3 regions of the Tepidamorphus gemmatus genome follow, and region 1 is predicted to be linked to each of the others. Evidence: predicted binding sites of a transcription regulator. Region 1 holds the regulator's gene; each other region holds the start of a gene.
The links. The regulator LexA, encoded in region 1, represses DNA repair genes until DNA is damaged. The targets are predictions, from matches to a motif close to TGTTCNNNNTGTGTTCNG.

Region 1 (7,373 bases):
AGCCGCGTCGGCGGCGATGCGCAGGCCGAGTCCGAACGGGGCCCCGGGCGAGACCGCTCCCTTGATCGCCGGCACATGCGCGGACAGCGCAGCGGCCATCTCTGGCCAGGATTCGCCGGGATGGATGTTCGTGCAGTAGGTCAGATGCCCGAGATCCGGCCCCGACTCGCCTTCCCGCCCCAGACGCATCAGGCTCCAGCCCGCTCGCGCAGCCAGTCGATCGCCCGGCCGATCAGGCCGGCATCCATCTCGTGGACTTCATGGCCGGTGCCAATCGCGGTGAGGAGCGTCACGGTCAGCTCCCCGCCGAGATGTTCCTGGAACTCCCGCAGCCCCCGCAGTACCGAGCGTTCGCCGTCGCTGTCGCGCGTGTCGAGCGCGGAATGCCAGAGGCGGAATCCCAGGGTCTCGAGCAGACAGGCGATGCGGATATCGTCCCCCTCCGGAAGCAGTCCGGCCAGCACCGAATACCGCGAATCGAGCGCGATCCCGATGGCCACCGCCTCGCCATGGCGCAGATGATACCGCGTCAGGGCCTCCAGCCGATGCGCGGACCAATGCCCGAAATCCAGTGGCCGCACGCTTCCGGTCTCAAAAGGATCGCCGCCCCGTGCGATCTGGATCATGTGCAGCTCCGCGCAGCGGCGGATCATGTAGGCCATCGCGTCCGGCCAGTAGAGGGTCAGCTCGTCGACATTGGCCTCGAGCCATTCAAAGAAGCTGCGGTCGCGGATAAGCGCGACCTTCACGGCCTCGGCCATGCCGGCGATCTTGTCGCGCTCCGGCAGCATCAGCACGAAATCGAGGTCGTTCAGGACTGCGAACGGCGGCGCGAAGGTCCCGACGAAGTTCTTGACCCCGTTCAGGTTGACCCCGTTCTTGACGCCGACTCCGGAGTCATTCTGGGCGAGGACCGTCGTCGGCACGCGGACGTGACGAACGCCGCGATGGGTCGTCGACGAGACGAGGCCGACCGCATCGAGTACCGCGCCGCCGCCGATGGCGATCACATAGGAATGACGGTCGATGTGATGCTCGTAGAGCCGCTGCTGGATCCTTTCAACGAAATGCAGATCGACCTTTATGCGTTCGCCGCCCGGAACCGGATGTGGCGGCGCTACCAGGTCGATGCTGTCGCGATGCGCGCGGGCATAGTCTTCGATCAGCCCAGGCAATTCCGGCATGGTTTCGACCAGGCCGTCGTCGATGACGACGAAGCAGCGATGGCGCTTGGCGGGCTCGAGCCGCGCCAATGTATCGCGCAGCACGGTATTGTCGGGATCGAACAGCCGGCGTGTGAACACGACGGGATAGCTGTAGGAGACGGTGAACTCCTGGCGGTAGGTCTCCGTCGCCGGCGAAACGCGCCCACGAACCCGGCCCATCTGCGCGCTGCTCCCTCAACACACCTTCATTTGACGAGAAGGTTCTCTGCCAGCCCCCGGGCACGGTAGTCTCATTCCGGACAACGCTCAATGCTTGCCGCTAAACCGACACCTTGTCCAAGGGGAGGAAAATGATGCGGGTGCTCCATGGCGCGCTGTGTCTGATGCTGCTGCTGTTTGCTGCCCTGCAATACAACGATCCGGATCCGGAGATCTGGATCCCGATCTACGCCATTCCCGGCATACTCGCCGGCATAGCGGCGGGGAGACCGCACGCCGTGCAGCACGGAGCTCTGCGCTCCGTCGTTCTGGCCGTAACGGTTCTTGCGCTGCTCGGCGTCTATCATTACTGGCCACAAACCCAGCATTTCTGGAAGATCGACGTGTGGTGGCAGGATGAGGCGGCACGCGAAGGATTGGGCGCGATGATCGTCGCCGTCACCATGCTGGCCGTCGCAATTCCTGCTCTTCTGCGACGCTGAAAGGCTCCGAGCCTCGCGTCGATTGGGGTTGCCGAACACAAGGGGAACAGCTATGGTTGTTCTCGTTTCGTACCATGACTGGCACCGCGATGCGGGAACGGAGGGCCAGGATGCTGACGCGCAAGCAGTACGAGCTTCTCATGTTCATTCACGAGAGGCTGAAGGAGGCCGGCGTACCCCCCTCCTTCGATGAGATGAAGGAAGCCCTTGATTTGAAGTCCAAATCCGGCATCCACCGGCTCATTACCGCGCTGGAGGAGCGGGGCTTCATCCGCAGGCTGCCGCATCGCGCGCGGGCGCTCGAGATCATCCGGATGCCCGAATCGGTCGCGCCGGGGCTGGCGGGCGCGCGGACGCGCGGCTTTGCGCCGAGCGTCATCGAGGGAAGTCTCGGCAAACCGCCGGCGGCCGCCCCGTTGCCGCAGCCGCAGGCTGTTTCCGAGGACCGGACGGTTGCCATCGAGATTCCCGTGATGGGTCGGATTGCAGCCGGTACTCCGATCTCGGCCATCCAGACCCAGAGCCATACGATCCACGTCCCTCCCGAAATGGTCGCCCGCGGCGAGCACTTCGCGCTGGAGGTCCGTGGCGACTCGATGATCGAGGCGGGTATTCTCGACGGCGATACGGTCATCATCCGCCGCACCGACGCCGCCGATACAGGAGACATCGTCGTCGCGCTGATCGACGATGACGAGGCGACACTGAAGCGCCTGCGCCGCAAGGGTGCTTCGATTGCGCTCGAGGCTGCCAATCCGGCCTATGAGACGCGGATCTTCGGTCCTGACAGGGTTCGCATCCAGGGTCGACTGGTCGGCCTCATTCGCCAGTATTGACCGACCCGTTGCCGCTGCGCGGCGTGATCCGTCGCGTGTCAGCCGCCTCGGTAGTGCGGCGGCTCCACGGGCGGATGCCGGCCCGTTCGGCGGCGGTAGAGACGAGGAGCGCGGGTCCGGACCGGCGGATGATCGTGGCGCCACCGACGGCCAGTTGCTGCGGACCGATGACCAGCGCGGTTGCCGCGCAGCTATCCGGCGGCACGAAGGGGCTGACCACGACATCGGCCCGGATGCAATCCTCGGAAAATGCGGCCGGATCGCGCACCAGGGCCAGCGTCAGGCCAGGCCGGGAAGCAATGCAGCCGATAGGATCGCACTGGATGGCCGCGGCTGGGCCGGTCAGCGTACCGGCCATGCCGGTTGCCAGCGCTGCCGTGCTGCTCGGCGATGCTGATTCCGCCGCGGCACCGACCGGCGCTTCGAGGACTTCGCGCGCCTGCAGGGTCGGGTCGATCCCCGCATGTCGACGCCAGCTTTCGGCCTCGTAGCCGGTGCTTCGGCGGGGGACGAAAGCCAGCTCGCCCGTGTCTGTGCGCAGCGCGACCAGGGTGCCGCTGCGGTTGATGTAGACGTCGGGCGGTGCCGTCTGCAGCGCGATTGCGCCCCCAAGGGCGAGGGCGGGGAGCCCCCACAGGCGCCAGCCGGTCCGCCAGAGCGCCAGCCACAGGCCGCCGACGGTCATCAGCCCGAGCGCGGCCAGCGGCATCTGCGGCACCATGCGCACGGCGCCCGGCCATGAGGCGACGCCGTGCGCGATGGCCAGAACAATGTCGATCCCGAACCCCATTGCCGCCAGCGGGAAGGTCTCGAGACCGAACGGCATGAGCAGGCAGGACGCGAGCCCCATCGGCATGACGAGCAGGCTGACCACCGGCATGGCGGCAAGGTTGGCGGCCAGGCCGTAGACGGCCACCCGGTTGAAGTGGAAGGCCCCGAAGGGCGCGGTCGCCAGTCCCGCGATGAGCGAGGTCAGAGCGAGGCCGAACACGGCGCGCCCGACAAAACGTACCGCCGGGTGGACAGGATCGCCCGAGGATTGCCAATGCTGGCGGACCGTCTCATAGGTCGCGACCAGCGCCACGGTCGCGGCAAAGGACATCTGGAAGCTCGCGCCGGTCAATGCCTCCGGCGTCATCACGAGAACCAGCAGCGCGGCCAGCGCGACATTGCGCAGTGTGATCGCTGGCCGATCGATGAGCACCGACAGCAGCATGACCGCCGCCATGACAAACGCACGCTGCGTCGCAATCGAGGCGCCGGACAGTACCAGATAGGCCGCTCCGCCGACGAACGCGGTGGCAGCCGCCCACTTCTTGATCGGTCGATTGAGGGCAAGCGACGGCGAGATCGCCAGCAGGGTCCGGACGCTCCAGAACAGGGTGCCGACGACCAGCATCATGTGCAGACCGGAGATCGCGAGGATATGCGCCAGGCCGGACACCCTCAGTGCCTCCTGGTCGGCCTTGGGGATCGCGCCGCGCTTGCCGGTGACGAGCGCGGCGGCGATCGCCCCTGCCCTGCCCGGTACCGCCGCCATGATGCGGGCCGCCAGATCGTCGCGCAGGGCAGATGCGGCGATCGACAGCCGGGCGCGGATATCCGGCGCTCGAGATTCGGGGACATGTCTGGGACGGCTTATCAGGTATCCGACGCCGCCGATTGCCTCGAAGAAGGCCTGTCGGGCATAGTCGAAGCCGCCTGGCACGGCCGCGTCGGGCGGCGGCAGGAGGATGGCTGTGAAGGCGACATGATCGCCCGGACGCAGTGCCACGTCCTTGTACCTCATCCAGAGCGACAGGCGGCGGGGCGGGGCGAATGGCGGCCCCCGCGCTGCGATCGCTGTCGGGGCGACAGCGAGACGGACGCTGCCGTCCTCGTTGAGGTCGACAGCCTCGATCCGCCCTTCGACCGTTGCATGCCACTCTCCGGCAGGTACGACCGGGGCGGCGACGATCGCCGTTCGCGCGGTGGCAACGGCGAGCCCGAGCGATGCGGCGAAGGCAGCACCCCAGCCGATCGCCAGGTTACCGGCACGGGCGACGCGCCACCAGACGATCCCGAGCCCCGCCGCAAGCAACCAGACTGCCACCAGCGACGGCTCGCGCGGCAGGCCGAAATAGGCGGCGATGCCGGTGGCGAACAGTACCGGGACCCACAGGAACAGGCGTTCCCGTTCTGCATCGAGCCGTTCGGCGAGCCAGTGCGGAGACCACGCGAGTACCGGCAGCGCCGGCAACCGCAGACCGGACGGCTCGCCCACGGCTGTCGCCGCCCGGGCGCGTCCGCTGCCTCTGCCGACCTGATTCATCCCGCGTTCCCGCCGTCCGCGCTTCAATACGGGCCCGCGGACGTGATAGACAGCGCCCAAGCCATCCTAACGCCATCAGCCGAGGCACCGCCAGCGCGCCATGTCCAACACCACGCCGATCGTCACGCGCTTCGCTCCCTCTCCGACCGGGTTCCTGCACATCGGCGGCGCGCGCACCGCGCTGTTCAACTGGCTCTATGCCCGCGGACGCGGCGGGAAGATGCTGCTCAGGATCGAGGACACCGACCGCGAACGCTCGACCGATGCGGCGATCGCGGCGATCCTCGACGGGCTCACCTGGCTCGGCCTGGACTGGGACGGCGAGGCAATTTCGCAGTTCGAGCGTGCCGACCGCCATCGCGAGGTCGTCGACGAACTTCTGGCGAAGGGGCTGGCTTATCGCTGCTATGCCACGCCGGAGGAGCTGGCCCAGATGCGCGAGTTGGCACGCGCCGAGGGGCGGCCGCCGCGCTATGACGGCCGCTGGCGTGACCGCGATCCGGCTGATGCCCCGGCAGGCGTCAGACCTGCGATCCGCCTGAAGGCGCCGACCGAGGGCGAGACGGTGGTCGAGGACCGGGTACAGGGCCGGATCGTCTGGCAGAACAAGGATCTCGACGATCTGATCCTGCTGCGCTCCGACGGCACGCCGACCTACATGCTGGCCGTGGTGGTGGACGACCACGACATGGGCGTGACGCATATCATCCGCGGTGACGATCATCTGACCAACGCCGCGCGCCAGACACAGATCTATGAAGCGCTCGGCTGGACCGTGCCGGTAATGGCGCACATTCCGCTGATCCATGGTCCCGACGGGGCGAAGCTGTCGAAGCGGCACGGTGCACTTGGCATCGATGCCTATCGGGCGATGGGCTATCTGCCTGCTGCCATGCGCAACTATCTCGTCAGGCTCGGCTGGAGCCATGGCGACGACGAGGTGATGTCAACCGAGCAGATGCTGGAATGGTTCGATCTGGACGCGATCGGGCGTGCCGCGGCGCGGTTCGATTTCGCCAAGCTCGAGAACCTCAACGGAATCTACATGCGTCAGACGCCGGACGAAGAACTCTTCCGGACGTTGCTCGGCGCGCTCCCCCACCTGCGGGGCGGCGAGGCGTTCGAGGTGCGTCTCGACGAGACCAAGGCGGCGCGCGTGCGGGCGTTGATGGGCGGGCTCAAGGAACGGGCCAAGACGTTGGTGGAGCTCCTCGACGCGGCTGCCTTCCTGGTGAAGGACCGGCCGCTTGATCTGGATGACAAGGCTGCTGCACTGCTCGACACGAATGGCCGCGGCATTCTGCGCGAATTGCTGCCAGCACTCGAGGCCACGCCGTGGGAGGCAGCCGCCCTGGAGGCAACAGTGCGCGATTTCGCCAACCGGGCCGACCGCAAGCTCGGTGCGGTAGCCCAACCGCTCAGAGCCGCTCTCACCGGGCGAGCAACCTCTCCGGGCATTTTCGATGTGCTGGTTGTACTCGGCCGCGAGGAGAGTCTGGCGCGCATCCGTGACCAGGCACTCTAGCGGGCTGGTCGGAAACTCGAGGCAGAACCCGCCAGCATTCCTGCCCTGCCGGCCGCCGCTTGCCGCAGCGCGGTAAATCGGATACCGAAGACGCCAGATTTCCTTCCGCACGGCAGCCACTTTGCGCGCCGGCGCACCCTCCCGGCGGCGTCGACAAGGGGCTGCGGATGTCCCGCTCCAGGACAGGAGAAGCCCGCCCATGAGCACCGAAACCGCGACACTCTCGTTCCGCGACAAGACCTACGAGTTTCCGGTCTACAAGGGCACGGTCGGGCCCGACGTGATCGACATCTCGCAACTCTACGGGAGAAGCCACGCCTTCACCTACGATCCGGGCTTCACCTCCACGGCGAGCTGCGAATCGAAGATCACCTATATCGACGGCGACGAAGGCATCCTGCTGTATCGCGGCTACCCCATCGAGCAGCTCGCCGAGCATGGCGACTTTCTCGAGACCTGCTACCTGCTGCTCTACGGGGAGCTGCCGACCCAGGCACAGAAGGCCGATTTCGACCACCGGGTCACGCACCACACGATGGTTCACGAACAGATGACCCGGTTCTATTCGGGTTTTCGTCGTGATGCCCATCCGATGGCGGTGATGGTCGGCGTGGTCGGCGCGCTGTCGGCCTTCTACCACGACTCCACCGACATCTCCGATCCATACCAGCGCATGGTGGCGAGCGTGCGGATGATCGCCAAGATGCCGACGATCGCGGCGATGGCCTACAAGTACCATATCGGCCAGCCGTTCATGTATCCGCGCAACTCGCTCGACTATGCCTCGAACTTCCTGCACATGTGCTTTGCGGTGCCGTGCGAGGAATACAAGGT
Region 2 (7,373 bases), on a different contig from region 1:
GCGTCGTGCCGCCGCAGCTTCGACGATCCAGCGTCCGCGCATCATCATCCGCCCCTGCGCCAGGTGTCACCGCGGTCGCCTCCGGTTTCATCCCGGACGGCCGACAGGCCAATCCGGGATCGGGAGGGCAGCACGGCCGGTCGTGTCCGCAGTCCGGCTGGCGGGCCTCACGCGTGGCCACCAGCCGGGGTGATGCAGTGGGCGCAGGACGGCAGGCAAGGCGTGCAGACCCTCATGGGAAACTGAACTCCGCAACGATCGGCGCGTGCAGCGATGCGGGCGAGCGCTCGATCCGCCGATAGGCGATCAGCTCGTCGTCGAGCATCTCGTTGTGGATCGCGACATGTGTCAGATGGCCGAGCAGTCCCCGGCTCGCCAGGATGTGGTCGAGCATCAGCGGGCGCCCGTGATGCAGCACCGTGAAGCGTCGATCCACCGGCAGCGACCGCGCCACCGGGGTCAGAACCCGCGTCGCCAGGGCTCCCGTGCCGGTATCGTCCTCGCCGGCACAGGCGAGCCGCAGCGCCGTGTCGTGGTCGTCGGCATTGAAGTCGCCGCACACTGCGATCAGCGCATCGGGTCGGGCGTCGAACACGCGCTCGACCGCGAGGCGCAGCTCCAGCGCCTGACCGGCCCGCTTGATCGCCGCCTCGAAGAAACCCTCCGCCCAGCCCGAAACCGTCTTCCAGCGAAACGGTCCCGTCTTCTGGCCGGGGATCGGTGCGGCGAGCGGGGCGCGCAGATGCAGGTTGAACAGCGCGAGCGGCCGCCCGTCCGGAAGGTCGAGGGTGAGGTGCTGGATCGGCCTGTCCCATGACAGGTCCTGCGGGACCTCCAGCGGCGGATCGGCGGTGGCGGGGCACCAGCGCGGCGGCGCGACCAGATCATGGCGGATGTCCTCGACCGCGCGCACCGGCAACCGGGTCAGCACCGCCAGGTTGTGGATGTCGGCCGGGCGTCGGCGGGTCGGTCCCGTGCCAAGAACGAGCCGATGGCCGGCATACCAGGTTCCCTCGATCAGCCGTTCGAGGGCCAATGCCCGGCGTTCGCCGCCTGCCTTGACCGTATTGACCTCCTGCAGGCAGACGACGTCGGCGCGAAGCCGCTCGAGCTGCGGCCGCAGCACGGCGAGGCGGCTCTCGAGATCCGGCGCGCCGGTACGCGCGCCGCCGAAATCCTCCAGATTGAAGGTCGCGATGCGCATGATCCCGGATGCCGCCTCACCCGCACCGGGAGTAACCGCAATCGAGGCAGGCAAGACAGCCCTCGCGGTGAACGAGGCTCGGATGGCCGCAGCGCGGGCACCTCGCCCCGACTTCCTCTGGCAACGCCGCCAGCGCGACCCGGCGCGGATCCGCTTCGCCCGGCGCTGCCTGCGCCGGAACGAGGAATCCGATGTCGATCATGTGCCGCTCGATCACCTCGGCGATCGCTGCCAGCAGGCTCGGCACGTAGCGGCCGTTCATCCAGTGTCCACCGCGCGGATCGAACACCTCCTTCAGCTCCTCGACCACGAAGGAGACGTCGCCGCCGCGCCGGAAGACCGCACTGATCAGCAGCGTCAGCGCCGCTGTCCAGGCGTAATGCTCGACATTGCGCGAGTTGATGAAGATCTCGAACGGGCGACGCCGCCCGTCGCGCTCGATGTCGTTGATGGTGATGTAGAACGCGTGCTCGGTGTCTGGCCAGCGCAGCTTGTAGGTATAGCCGGGCAGGATCGCGTCGCGCTGCAGCGGCTCGGCGAGGCGCACGACGGACGGGCCGTCGCGCGCCGCCGCCTCGCGCGGCGCCGGCGGGGCCGGCAGCGGCAGGTTCGGCTGCGGCGCGGCGACGGCGCCCTGAACCGGCGGCGATGCGGATCCCGGTGCGCCCGCCGCCTCGGCGCTCAGCACCGATCCGGTCACCTCGTTGGGCCGATAGGTGGTGCAGCCCTTCAGACCCAGCGCATAGGCACGCGCATAAACGTCCTTGAAGGCCTCGAACGAGATGTCGCGCGGCAGATTGATGGTCTTCGAGATCGACGCGTCGACGAAGGGCTGGAGGGCCGCCTGCATCCGCAGATGCGCCTCGGGATCCAGCGTCTGGGCTGTGACGAAGACATCGGGTGGTGGCGCCGCCGCGCCGCAGCGCGCCTGCCACAGGCGGTAGGCGTAGTCGCTGACCTCCTCCTCGCGACGGCTTCCGTCCGGCATCAGCACCTTGCGGCGGTAGGCGAGCGAAAAGATCGGCTCGATGCCGGACGAGACGTTGTCGGCAAACAGCGAAATCGTCCCGGTCGGCGCGATCGAGGTGAGGTGGCTGTTGCGCATGCCGTTCGCCGCGATCAGCGCCCGGACCTCGGCATCGAGCCGGCCGACCACCGGGCTGTTCATGAACCGGTCGCGGTCGAACAGCGGGAAGGCGCCCTTCTCGGCGGCAAGTTCCGCGCTCGCGCGGTAGGCGGCGTTCTGGATCGTCCGCATCCAGTCCCGGGCCACTGCTGCGGCCGCGTCGGATCCGTAGACGAGGCCGAGCATCGCCAACGCGTCAGCTAGTCCGGTGACGCCGAGGCCGAGGCGCCGCTTGGCCCGCGCTTCCGCCGCCTGGGCTTCCAGCGGGAAGTTCGACACGTCGATGACATTGTCGAGAAAGCGGACGGCGAGCATGCTCGCCGCGGCCAGCCGCCCGGCATCGAGCCGCGCCGCCGGTCCGAACGGATCGGACACCAGTCGCGCCAGATTGATCGAGCCGAGCAGACAGGCGCCGTAAGGCGGCAGCGGCTGCTCGCCGCACGGGTTCGTCGCATGGATCGTCTCGCAGTAGGCGAGATTGTTCTCGGCGTTGATGCGGTCGATGAACACCACGCCCGGCTCGGCGTAGTCGTAGGTCGCGCGCATGATCCGGTCCCACAGCGCGCGGGCGCGGATGGTGCGGTAGACGCGGCCCTCGAACACGAGGTCCCAGTCGGAGTCGGTCTCCACCGCCTTGATGAAGGCGTCGGTGACGAGCACCGACAGGTTGAACATCCGCAGCCGCGCCGGATCGGCCTTGGCCGCGATGAAGGCCTCGATGTCGGGATGGTCGCATCTGAGCGTGCCCATCATCGCACCGCGCCGCGACCCCGCCGACATGATGGTGCGGCACATGGCGTCCCAGACATCCATGAAGCTCACCGGACCGGAGGCATCCGCCCCGATCGACCGGACCGGCGCGCCTTTCGGCCTCAGCGTTGAGAAATCGTGACCGATGCCGCCGCCCTGCTGCATGGTCAGCGCCGCCTCGCGCAACTGGGTGAAGATGCCGTCGAGATCGTCGGGAATCGTCCCCATGACGAAGCAGTTGAACAGCGTCACCCGCCGTCCGCTGCCGGCGCCGGCGAGGATGCGTCCGGCAGGCAGGAAGACGCCGGACTCGAGCAGTTCGAGGAACCGCCCGGCCCATGTCGCGCGGGCGGTCTCGTCGGGTTCGGCGGCGGCGACCGCCTTCGCGACGCGGCGGAACGTATCGCCGACGCCGGCCTCCATCGGCGTGCCGTCCGCATCGCGCAGCCGATACTTCATGTCCCAGATCTCGGCGGCGATCGCGGACGGCGGTAGTCCCGCGCCGCCGCCGGAGTCAGCCTCGTTCATGGCCGATGCTCGCTGCTCGGTGCCGCCTCAAGGGCAGCTTTCGGCACTATCGCGCGGCGCACGGCTCCGGTCAATCGAATGTTCCCGATTTGTACCTTGCCGGCCCCTGCCGACGGTCTGCGGCGCTCAGGTCCCTCCGCAACAGGCCTCGAGCCGGTAGCCATCGGGATCGATGACGAATGCCGCGTAGTAGTCCGGTGCGTAGGCGGTCCGCAGCCCCGGAGCGCCGTTGTCACTGCCCCCGGCTTCGAGTGCCGCCGCATGAAAGGCATCGACCGCCCGCCGGTCCGGCGCATCGAAGCAGATGTGCAGTCCCGATGCGGGATCGGCCGGCACCGGCCGCGCGGTCGCAGCAATCCACAGTCGGACACGGTCGCGACCGTAGCCGAGAGAGGTGGCGTCGCCGCTCAGGCAGGCATAGCCGAGCGGCGCCAGCGCGGCATCGTAGAATCGCTTCGTCGCGATCAGATCGCGGACGCCCAGCGAGACGTGGTCGATCATCGTCGGTCTCCTCCTGGTGTGACGATCGGTCAGAGAATGTGGGCGCGGTCGCGGATCGGGAAGCGATGGCCGCGCTCGGGATCGGTGCGGCGGATATGGCCCTCGATCTGGCCGCGGCTGAGCCCGATGTCCTTGAGAAGGACGTCGTCGAGCGCCTGCAGGCGGTGGATCGTGACCCGCCGGCGATGCCAGCGGCGCAGTCCGCCAGCCACGGCGGAGACCGTCTGCAGAATCAGCCGGCCGGACATGGTCGGCCGAGCGTCGACGGTGAACGGAACGGGGGTGAACAGGAAGTTGAGCATGACCTTGAGCCTTCTTCGTGCGGATGATCCGCAGCCGGACCGCGCCACTGGCCGAGCGCCGGCTGTCGGCGCACTATGCGGGCGGCCCCTGACAGCCTTCTGTCAGCAGCCTCGACAGGCTCCTGACAGCGTGCTGTCAGGAGGGATGGTCCATGGTCAGCGAGGTTTCCGGAGAGCCGATCGCATGCGCCGCGCTGACCGACTGTTCGAGATCATCCAGATCCTGCGCCGCCGCCACGGGGCGACGCGCGCCCGCGATCTCGCCGAGGCGCTGGAAGTGTCAGACCGCACCGTCTACCGCGACATCCGGGATCTGATGGCGAGCGGGGTGCCGATCGAGGGCGAGGCGGGGATCGGCTATGTGCTCCGGGCCGGTTTCGACCTGCCGCCGCTGATGTTCACCGAGCAGGAGATCGAGGCGCTGGTGCTCGGCGCCCGCATCGTCGAATCGCTGTCGGATGCCGAGCTCGCGCGCGCCGCCTCCGACGTCATCGCCAAGGTCGAGGCGGTGATTCCCGACCGTCTGCGCGGCTACATGTCGAACACCGCGCTGCTCGCGCCGCCCGGCCAGTTCATGGAGCCCCTGCGCTTCGACCTCGCCGAACTGCGACGGGCGGTGCGGCAGCAGCTCAAGGTGCATTTCCGCTATACCGACATCATCGGCCAGGCGTCGGAGCGGTCCGTGCGGCCATTGTCGCTCGCCTATTTCGGCCCGGTCTGGCTGCTCGCCGCCTGGTGCGAGCTCAGGGCCGATTTCCGAACCTTCCGCCTCGACCGGATCGAGGACTTCCACGTCGAGCCGGAGCGCTTCCGCCACGAGCCGGGCAAGACGCTGACCGATTTCCTGCGCCGCGAACGGCCCTGGACACGCAGCGCGCTCAACCGGCCTGACGACGAGGAGGCGGGGTAGTAGGCGTGGCCGCGGCCACCATGCCCTCGAGCCTGGCGCGCGCCTCGTCCGGTATCGGTGGCGGGTTGGGGGCAGCGGCGGCCTCGCCGAGGAGACGGTCGCTGGCGGTCTCGATCGCCGTCTCGAGCCGCTCGCGGAACGCCTCGCGATCGAGGCCCGGCGGAATCGGCTCGAGGAACTCGACAAGAATCGTTCCGGGATAGCGCTGCCATTTGCGCCGCGGCCAGAAGAGGCCGGAATTGAGCGCCACCGGCAGGCAGGGAACCTGCATCGTCGCATAGAGCAGGCTCACTCCCTGCTTGTATTGCGGCGGGGCGCCGGGCGGCCGGCGCGTGCCTTCCGGGAAGATGACGATCTGGCGGCCGCGCGCGGCCTCCGCATGCGCCCGCCGCGCCATGTCCTTGAGCGCCGTCGCACCCCTGCCGCGGTCCACCGGGATCATCCGCATCTTGCGGCACCACCATCCGAACAGCGGGATCCAGGTGAGCTCCCGCTTCAGGATGAAGGCTGGATCGGAGAAGTAGGGTAGCAGCGCGAAGGTCTCGAACACCGACTGATGCTTGGCGGCAACCAGCAGCGGCATGCCTCGCCGGGGCAGCCCGCCCCGCACCTCGACCCGCACGCCGCCGATCACCTCGAGGAGCCAGGTCGAACAGCGCGCCCAGCCATGCACGCACCCGATCGTCCAGCGCCGCGGCAGCAGCAGCATCGGCGTGCAACCGATCATCCAGACGATGATGTTCAGGTAGAAGGCGATGTTGAAGAGTATCGACCTGACTGCCAATGCCGTCGCCCCTGCTCGCTGCCGCGGGTCTGCCACGCCGTGCCGGCAGGCCGGCTGCGGTCAGTCGCCGGCGTGGGCAGCGCTGCGCGTCATCCCGGAGATCGCGGTCGGCTCGCTGAACCGCAACCGTGCGATCGACATCAGATACTTCGTGAACTCCGCGAGGAGAAGCCGGGCGGTGTCCGGATCGTGCCACCAGTCCTCGGCGCGCATCCTTTCCGTTACCACGGCGTGGGGGATCAGGCGCGCTTCCGGCAACTCCCGCGCAATCTCGTTGAGACTGCGCGGCAGGTGGTAGCTCGAGGTGACGACGATCACCGAGCGGAAGCCGTTGCTGCGCACCCAGTCGCGCGTCTCCTTGGCGTTGCCGACGGTATTGAGTGCCGAGCGGCCGAGATCGACACAGCAGGAGAACAGGAACTCCGGAGCCAGCGTCAGGCTCGCCAGCGCCTCGCGGCTGGTGCTCGGATTGACGCCCGAAATCAGCAGCCGTCGCGCCCGGCCTTCGTTGAGCAGCGCCATGGCGTCGTTGATCCGGTCGGCGCCGCCGGTCAGCGCCACGATGGCATCGGCGTATTCCGTCGTCTCGGGCTTCTGGAACCGGCTGACCGTATCGACGAAATGCAGGAATCCGATGGCGAAGGCGATGCCGCCCGCGATGGCTGTCCCCGCCAGGCCGACGACGAGCATGCGCCATCGCGCACGGCGCTTCGGTGCCGGTCGCCGCACTGGCGTCTCGGTGTCCACGATTGCCCCCGGTGGCGCCTGGTCGCGTTCGATGTTCATCATGTCGGATCAACAGGATACTAGGGAATGAGGCGCGCTCGCGGCAAGCGCCGCGCGCCGCCGCCACGATTCTTCCGTCAGTCGAACACCCTGAGGAACCGGAACACGGTGATGCGCGAGGTCAGCGCCGTCAGCACCGCCACCAGCAGGACGGTCAGCACGACGCCGGCGAAGGTTGTCCAGCCGACGGAGACGGCGCCAAACAGCGCATCGAACTGGTCGCCGGCCGGCGTTGCCGCGAACTGGGCAGTGATCCAGCGCACCGCGCCGAACGCCGCCACCGCCATTGCCCCGCCGGCCAGCCCTCCCTTCAGTCCGAGCCGCAGGAAATGCCGCTCGAACTCGCGGGCGATGAAGGATTCCTTCGCACCGACCAGATGCAGGACCTCGACGATGTCCCTGTTGCTCGCCATCGCCCCGCGCGTCGCGAAGATCACCGAGAGCACCGTGGCGCACAGCACCAGGGCGAGGATGCCGATGCC
Region 3 (7,373 bases), on a different contig from region 1:
ACGAGATCGGCGATCTCGAACTCGTCGGCGGTGTAGAAGCCGCCATACTGCTCGGCGACGTCCTGGCGCAGCAGCCGGTAGGTGCCAACCACCACCGGCTTGCGGCGGCGGCGCAGGTCGGCCGGCGGATCATGGTCGATCACGAGCAGGTGATCGCAGAGACCGTCGAAGCCGTCGACGTCGCGACGCAGGAACTTGTGACCGGCACCGGCCTGGGCCGACATCTCGCGATAGAACACGCGGTAGCGTAGGCTCTGCGCCATGCGCACCTCGGCGGCGGTGCGGGCCAGCCGCACCTCGAGCGATCCGATCCGGCCGAAACTGTCCGGAACGGGCGGCCGGGTCCGCCCGAAATCGAAGGTCATCGGCGTCAATCCGGCAACAGGCCCGAACTTCCGCACGAGCCGGCCGGGGCTGAACCTGTCCGTCAGTCGCATCTGGCCCCTGTGCCGCACCTGTCAGCGAGCCTCCCCCCGAAGGTGACGGGTCCCCTCACGGTGCCCGAACCGGGGTGTCCCGCCCCCATTTCCTTCGCGATATGAAACATAGTTCGCCGACAGTTGCGTGACAATCGTGAACGCTGCTGCGGGTCCCGTGCCGGGGCGGGTGTGCATGCTCACGGGATGCGGCGTACGGTCGGTGCGCCGTCCGGTCGGGGGCCGGTGCAGGACGCCGCGGCGCGACGGCGCGGGCACGCGTCAGCGCCGGGCGGACCGCGTGGCAGACGTCGAGTCGGGCTCAAGCCATGCGGCCAGCGCCTCGCGGGTCAGCGGCTTGACCAGGAAACCATCCATCCCCGCCGCAAGGCAGGCGCTGCGGTCCTCGGCGAAGGCATTGGCGGTGAGCGCGACGATGAGCGGGCCACCGGACGAATGCTCGCCGCCGAGCGCGCGGATGCGCCGGGCGGCCTCGAGCCCGTCGAGACCGGGCATGTGGATATCCATCAGGACGACCGGGAACGGCCGCCGCCGCCGCCGCGCGGCCCGATACATGTCCACGGCCGCAAGACCGTCGCGGGCCCGTTCGCTCCGGTGTCCCATGCGCGCGAGCAACGCCTCGGTCAGGAGGGCGTTGACGTCGTTGTCCTCGGCCAGAAGGATGTCGAGGGCGCGCACGGCGGTGCGGCTGCCCCGCGCCGCAGCCGGGTCCGGCATGGCTTCGCCCGAACGCGGTTCGCGCGCTGCCGCACTGCCCGCGCCGCAGGCGACACCGAGCCGGGTGACAAGCGACTGGCGCCGCACCGGCTTGACGAGATAGCCCGCGAATCCCCGCTCCTCGATCAGGGCGGGCAGCGACTGGCGGCGCGCCGGCGTGACCAGCACGATGGTCGGCAAGCGGGCGGGCTCGGCCGCGTCGGCAAGCGGCAGGTCGACCAGCACCGCGTCGTGGCGACAGGGAGCGGCGAGGCGGGCAGCGAGCGTCGCGCCGCGGGCGACGGCTTCGACCCGGGCGCCCTCCTCGCGCAGCGTGGCGGCTAGCGTCTGGCGCAGCAGCGGTTGTGCGGCGGCGATCAGGATGGAGCGTCCCTCGAGCAGCCGGCGGCGTCTCGCCGGCTGCGGACCACCTGCAGGGGCAAGGGGCAGGGCGACCCGGAACACACTGCCGCGGCCGGGGCGGGACGACACCGTGATGTCGCCGCCCATCGCCGTCACCAGCCGCCGGCAGATGGCAAGCCCGAGGCCGGTGCCACCGTGCCGACGCGATGGCCCGCCCTCGGCCTGCTCGAACTCCTCGAAGATGCGGTCGACCGCTTCGGCCGGCACGCCGATTCCCGTGTCGCGGACCGCGATCGCGACGCCCTGTCGGCCGGGCAGCGGGCGGACCTCGATGGAGACGCCGCCGCGGTCGGTGAACTTCACGGCGTTGCCGGCGAGGTTGAGCAGCACCTGGCGGACCCGGTCGGCGTCGCCGACGAGTGCCGGCCCGACATCGGCGGACACGAAGACGCACAGTTCCAGGCCCTTCTCCTCGGCACGCGGCTGCAGCAGCTCGGCGACGTCCTCGATGAGCGGGGCGACGGCAAAGGGTTCCGACGCGAGCTCGATGCGGCCCGCCTCGATGCGGGAGAAGTCGAGGATCTCGTCGATCATGCCGAGCAGGCTTGCCGCCGAGGTGCGCACCGCGCGGGCATAGGTCGCCTGCTCGGGCGTCAACCCGGTGTCGAGCAGCAGGTCGGCCATGCCGATGACGCCGTTCATCGGCGTGCGGATCTCGTGGCTGAGCGCCGCGAGGAAGCGTGACTTGGCGCGGTTGCCGGCTTCCGCCGCGTCGCGGGCACGCCGCAACGCCGCCTCGGCTTCCTTGCGTGCGGTCACGTCGCGGCCGATGCTCTGCACGGCAACGAGGCGCCCGGCATCGTCGCGCACCGGGACGTCCTGCCAGTGGATCCAGCGGATGCCGTCGGCGGTGCGGTAGCGCGCCTCGAAGGCAGCGACGGGGGTGCCGATCGGCCCCGGCCGGTTGGGCTCGTCGAGCGGATGCGGCATCGCGCGGGTGCCGAGGACGATGGCGCGGTCGAAGCCGAACAGCGCGCAGAAGCGGTCATTGACGTGGATCAGGCGGCCTTCGCGGTCGCGACGGACGATGATCGCGCCCTGCGCGTCGAGCAGATCGCGATGGTGTCGCAGGTCCTCGGACAGTTCCCAGATGCGATCCTGTGCGTCCTCGAGGCGGCCGCCAAGATGGGCGGCGGTCGCGGCGAGGGCGCGCGTCCGGCGCATGGCCAGAAGGAGCAGCCCGGCCATCAGCGGAACGGTCGCGATCAGCGCGGCCAGCGACCAGGACTGCAGCTCGGCCAGCGCCGTTTGCCAGGCGGACGGCGCTGCAGCGGCGACCGCCGCCCCCGCAAGCCAGACAACCGTCGCCGCCAGGCCAATCGCGACGAGGACCGCACCCGGGTCGATGCGTCGACCCGCAAATGCCCGAGGCTGACGGAGCGACGGGTCCGGGCGTGACGGGTCCCGGCAGGACTCGGCTCGGCGGGGCGGCATCGGCGGTCGACAGGTCCCGGGCTTGGCGCATCATCCCGACGCGCGATCGGTCGACCGCTACACGATCGCGATTAAGATCGCGTTGCCCGCCGGGGACGGCAGGTCGGGACGGGACGGCGCGCCGGACCGCCGATCACGCCGCGGCCAGAACCGTCGAGCCGGCCACACGCATGCCGATCGCCTCGGCAATGTGGAGCCGGCCGACCGAGGGGCTCGCCTCGAGATCGGCCAGGGTACGCGCCACCCGCAGCACACGGTGAAAGCCGCGCGCCGACAGCTTCAATGCCTCCGCGGCATCGCGCAGCAACGCCAGGCCGGCGGCATCGGGACGGGCGATCTCCTCGAGTAGACGGGCGGGGCAGGCGGCGTTGGTGCGCACGCCATCAAGGCCGAGCGCGGCATAACGGTCGCCCTGCACGGCACGGGCGGCCGCGACCCTCGCCGCCGCCTCGGCGCTGCCTTCGGGCGGCGGCGGCAGGATCAGGTCGCTCGCGCTGATCGCCGGCACCTCGAGCCGGATGTCGATGCGGTCGAGCAGCGGCCCGGAGACCCGTGCCTGGTAGTCGGCCGCACAGCGCTGGCCGCGCCGACAGGCATGACCCGGTTCGCCGGCCATGCCGCAACGGCAGGGATTCATCGCCGCGACCAGCTGGAAACGGGCCGGATAGGTGACCCGGTGCATGGCGCGAGCGATCACCGCCTCGCCGGCCTCGAGCGGTTCGCGCAAGGCATCCAGCGCCTGCGGCGCGAATTCGGGCAGTTCGTCGAGGAACAGCACGCCGTTGTGGGCGAGCGAGACCTCGCCCGGCCGTGCGCGCGTGCCGCCACCGACCAGCGCGGCCATCGAGGCGGAATGGTGCGGCGCTCGGAACGGCCGCTCTGCCGAGAGCCGTCCTCCGGCGAGCGTTCCGGCGATCGACTGGACCATCGAAACCTCGAGGAGTTCGGCCGGCGACAGTGGCGGCAGGATCGACGGCAGCCGCTGGGCGAGCATCGACTTGCCGGCGCCGGGCGGACCGACGAACAGCAGGTTGTGGCCGCCGGCCGCGGCGATCTCCAGGGCGCGCTTGGCGGTCTCCTGTCCCCGGATGTCGGAGAGATCGAGCCGGGCCGCCGCCGGCTCGCGCACCGCCGGCCGCGGCCGGGCGAGCAGCTGCGTGCCCTTGAAATGGTTGGCGACCTGGATCAGGTCGGCAGGCGCCACGATGTCCATGTCCGGGCTCGCCCAGGCCGCCTCCGGACCGCACTCGGCCGGACAGATCAGCCCCAGTCCCATGCCGTTGGCGCCGATCGCCGCCGGCAGCACGCCGCTGACGGGCGTGATCCGGCCGTCGAGCGCCAGTTCGCCGAGCACGCACCAGCCGGAAAGCGCATCGGCCGGCAGCGCGCCGATTGCCGCCATCAGCCCGACCGCGATCGGCAGATCGAAGTGGCTGCCCTCCTTGGGCAGGTCGGCCGGCGCGAGATTGACGGTGATGCGCCGGGGCGGCAGCGCCAGGCCGACCGCGGCCAGCGCCGCGCGGACCCGCTCGCGGCTTTCGGCCACCGCCTTGTCCGGCAGGCCGACGACCGCGAAGCCGGGAATGCCCGACGCCACCTGGCACTGAACGTCGACCCGGCGGGCCTCGATGCCGACGAAGGCGACCGTGGTGACGCGCGCGACCATCTCCGATTGCCCCCTTCCCCGCAGAAGGCTTCCGCCTCCTGCAGCCCTAGCGGTAGTCCGCAATCGGAAGTCTACGCCGGGCGGCTGCTGCACGCAAGAACATTGTGCGAACATAGCAGGCGCGATTCGAACCGTCGTCCGACCGCGCCGCCGCTGCCAGCCCTACTGATCCACCGCGATCCGTTCCAACTCGCGATAGGAGACCGACAGCACCTGGAACAGCACGGCGGTCGACCAGCCGAACAGCAGCACGCCGTTCATCGCCGTCATCGGCCCGATCAGGTTCCAGCGCGGTTCGGGCAGCACGTTGCCGTAGCCGAGCGTGGTGTAGTTGACGAAGGCAAAGGAGAAGCCGTTGGCGCCGGACGGCGTGACGCCCACCGCTGCATAGAGCATGGCCCAGGTCGCGATCTCAACGATGTGGGCGACCATCAGCACGGCGACGGCCGTCACCATGATCACCACCAGCCGCACCATCGCGCTGCGGTGGAACGACATCACCAGACGGGTGCGCAGTGCCCGCACCAGCGCAGACATCGCCGCCGCATGGACGGCGATGTTGAGCAGGCTGATACCCATCCCCAGGCCGAGTTCCACGAGCATGTCGGCCGGGGGGCCGGCTCACGCCGGCAGATCCTTCGCCGCCATGGCGGTCATGAACAGCGCAAGGCCGGCGAACAGCAGGTTGATGCCGACCAGCAGTCCCACCGCCCAGACGGCCGTACCCGGCCAGCCGGCCAGCAGCAGGACCGCCAGCGCGAGGTCGATGACACCCGAGATGATGATCCACACCCAGCTCGACGCCGCCGCCTTGCGGAACTCGAGACCGGCGATGATCTGGAAGATGCCCTCGATGACGAACATGGCGATCAGCACCATGGTCAGCGACAGCGCTCCGGCGAAGGGATCGGCGGCAAGAACAAGGCCGACGAGGATGGCGAGCACACCGGTCAAAACCGACCACCAGAAGCCGGGCGCCTGCCGGTGGCGGACGGTCGAGACCAGGCGGACGATGCCGCCGATGATGAACAGCCAGCCGACGAAGACGGCGGTCGTCAGGGTCGCGATCTGCGGCCAGAGCACGGCGAACAGGCCGAGGACAACCAGGACCACGCCCTCGATCATGAACAGCGTGCGGTTCTCCCGGATGGCCTCGCGGGCCCGCTCGGTCATCTCGGCAGCGGACGGCAGTGCGGCATTGCTGGATTGCATGACTGGCCTCCCCGATTCATGCCCTTGCAGGATCCCACCGCGCCACGGCTTCGTCCAGTGGGCGGTTCCGCCCGAAGGCATGACAGCCCGCCGGACGGCCGGCAGCCAGCGCCCTTCCCGGCGACGCGGACTTCGGTTCCCGGACAGGGCTGGCGACGATTCAAGGAGTGTAGGCTCAGGGAGACGGAGCGGATCATGAGGTCCGCGAGACGATGAAGCGCACCGGAGCCGGATGGACAAGCTTCCGGGAATTCACATCTGGCGTCCCGCCCGCTTCGCCTCGATCGAATCCCAGACGATCGCCGCGACGTCCGGACCGCCGAGGTTCTTCACCGCGCGCAGGCCGGTCGGGCAGGTCACGTTGATCTCGGTCAGATGCCCGTGGATGACATCGATGCCGACCAGCACGAAGCCGCGGCGACGCATTTCCGGCGCCAGTCGTTCGCAGATCTCCCGTTCGCGGGGTGTGAGGTCGGTCGCCTCAGCGGCGCCGCCGCGCACCATGTTGGATCTGAGATCGTCCTCGGCCGGCACGCGGTTCACCGCGCCCGCGAATTCGCCGTCGACCAGCAGGATCCGCTTGTCGCCATGCTTCACTTCGGGCAGGAAGCGCTGGACCACCCACGGCTCGCGGAAAGTGACCGCAAAGAGGTCGTAGAGCGAGCCGAAGTTGAGGTCGTGGCGTGCGATGCGGAACACTGCGCCGCCGCCATGGCCGTAGAGCGGCTTCATGACGATGTCGCCGAACTCGCGGCGGAACGCCTCGATCTCGCTCCTGTCGCGGGTGATCAGGGTCGGCGGCATCAGGTCGGGAAAGGTGGTGACGAGGATCTTCTCCGGCGCGTTGCGCACCCCGGCCGGATCGTTGACCACGAGCGTGTGCGGATGGATGCGCTCGAGCATGTGGGTCGCGGAGATGTAGGCCATGTCGAAGGGCGGATCCTGGCGCATCAGCACCACGTCCATCTCGGCGAGATCACGGCGTTCGGCGGGCCCCAGCGTGAAGTGGTCGCCGAGGACGTCGCGGACCTCGACGGGCGCCAGGGCGGCGCTGACCCGACCGTCGCGCATCGCCAGCCGGTCGGGTGTGTAGTAGTACAGGCGGTGGCCGCGCGCCTGCGCCTCCAGCATCAGCGCAAAGGTCGAATCGCCCTTGATCGAGATCGCTTCGATCGGGTCCATCTGGACCGCCACGTCGAGCGCCATTGCCGCCTCCTGTTCATCCGCGTCGGGTCGTATGCACCTGGTCGTCGGCAAATGCGCCCGTCAGCCGGCGCGGCCACGATCGCGGCGCCCAGGTCACTACGTCGAAGCGCATCGTGTATCGGGCATGCGCCGGGTGCTTCGCAAGCCACCAGCGCGCCGCCTCGACGATGCGTCGCCGGCCGCGCGGCAGCACCGCCTCGGCCGCAGCGGTCTGGTCAGCCCTCAGCTTGACCTCGACGAAGACCAGCACCGCCCCGCGCCGCACCACCAGGTCGATCTCTCCGCGCGGGGTGCGGAAC

Region 2: the regulator LexA is predicted to act here: its motif matches at 3,688-3,705, upstream of EDC22_RS05990 (adenosylcobalamin-dependent ribonucleoside-diphosphate reductase).
Region 3: the regulator LexA is predicted to act here: its motif matches at 4,752-4,769, upstream of EDC22_RS06725 (YifB family Mg chelatase-like AAA ATPase).

Annotation. Positions count from the first base shown of each region.
Region 1 covers NZ_SMAK01000002.1:287,173-294,545, forward strand. The annotation lists gene eboE (metabolite traffic protein EboE) at 1-189, opposite strand, end outside; gene EDC22_RS04230 (3-dehydroquinate synthase) at 189-1,385, opposite strand; gene EDC22_RS04235 (transmembrane 220 family protein) at 1,520-1,867, shown strand; gene lexA (transcriptional repressor LexA) at 1,978-2,703, shown strand; gene EDC22_RS04245 (ComEC/Rec2 family competence protein) at 2,687-5,014, opposite strand; gene gltX (glutamate--tRNA ligase) at 5,115-6,539, shown strand; gene gltA (citrate synthase) at 6,739-7,373, shown strand, end outside.
Region 2 covers NZ_SMAK01000003.1:131,137-138,509, forward strand. The annotation lists gene EDC22_RS05985 (endonuclease/exonuclease/phosphatase family protein) at 233-1,204, opposite strand; gene EDC22_RS05990 (adenosylcobalamin-dependent ribonucleoside-diphosphate reductase) at 1,221-3,608, opposite strand; gene EDC22_RS05995 (VOC family protein) at 3,735-4,109, opposite strand; gene EDC22_RS06000 (DUF1127 domain-containing protein) at 4,139-4,411, opposite strand; gene EDC22_RS06005 (helix-turn-helix transcriptional regulator) at 4,596-5,321, shown strand; gene EDC22_RS06010 (lysophospholipid acyltransferase family protein) at 5,290-6,105, opposite strand; gene EDC22_RS06015 (YdcF family protein) at 6,166-6,891, opposite strand; gene EDC22_RS06020 (cell division protein FtsX) at 6,969-7,373, opposite strand, start outside.
Region 3 covers NZ_SMAK01000003.1:274,299-281,671, reverse strand. The annotation lists gene olsB (l-ornithine N(alpha)-acyltransferase) at 1-365, opposite strand, end outside; gene EDC22_RS06730 (PAS domain-containing hybrid sensor histidine kinase/response regulator) at 699-2,990, opposite strand; gene EDC22_RS06725 (YifB family Mg chelatase-like AAA ATPase) at 3,124-4,656, opposite strand; gene EDC22_RS06720 (ion channel) at 4,819-5,259, opposite strand; gene EDC22_RS06715 (HdeD family acid-resistance protein) at 5,278-5,868, opposite strand; gene gshB (glutathione synthase) at 6,121-7,074, opposite strand; gene EDC22_RS06705 (YraN family protein) at 7,088-7,373, opposite strand, start outside.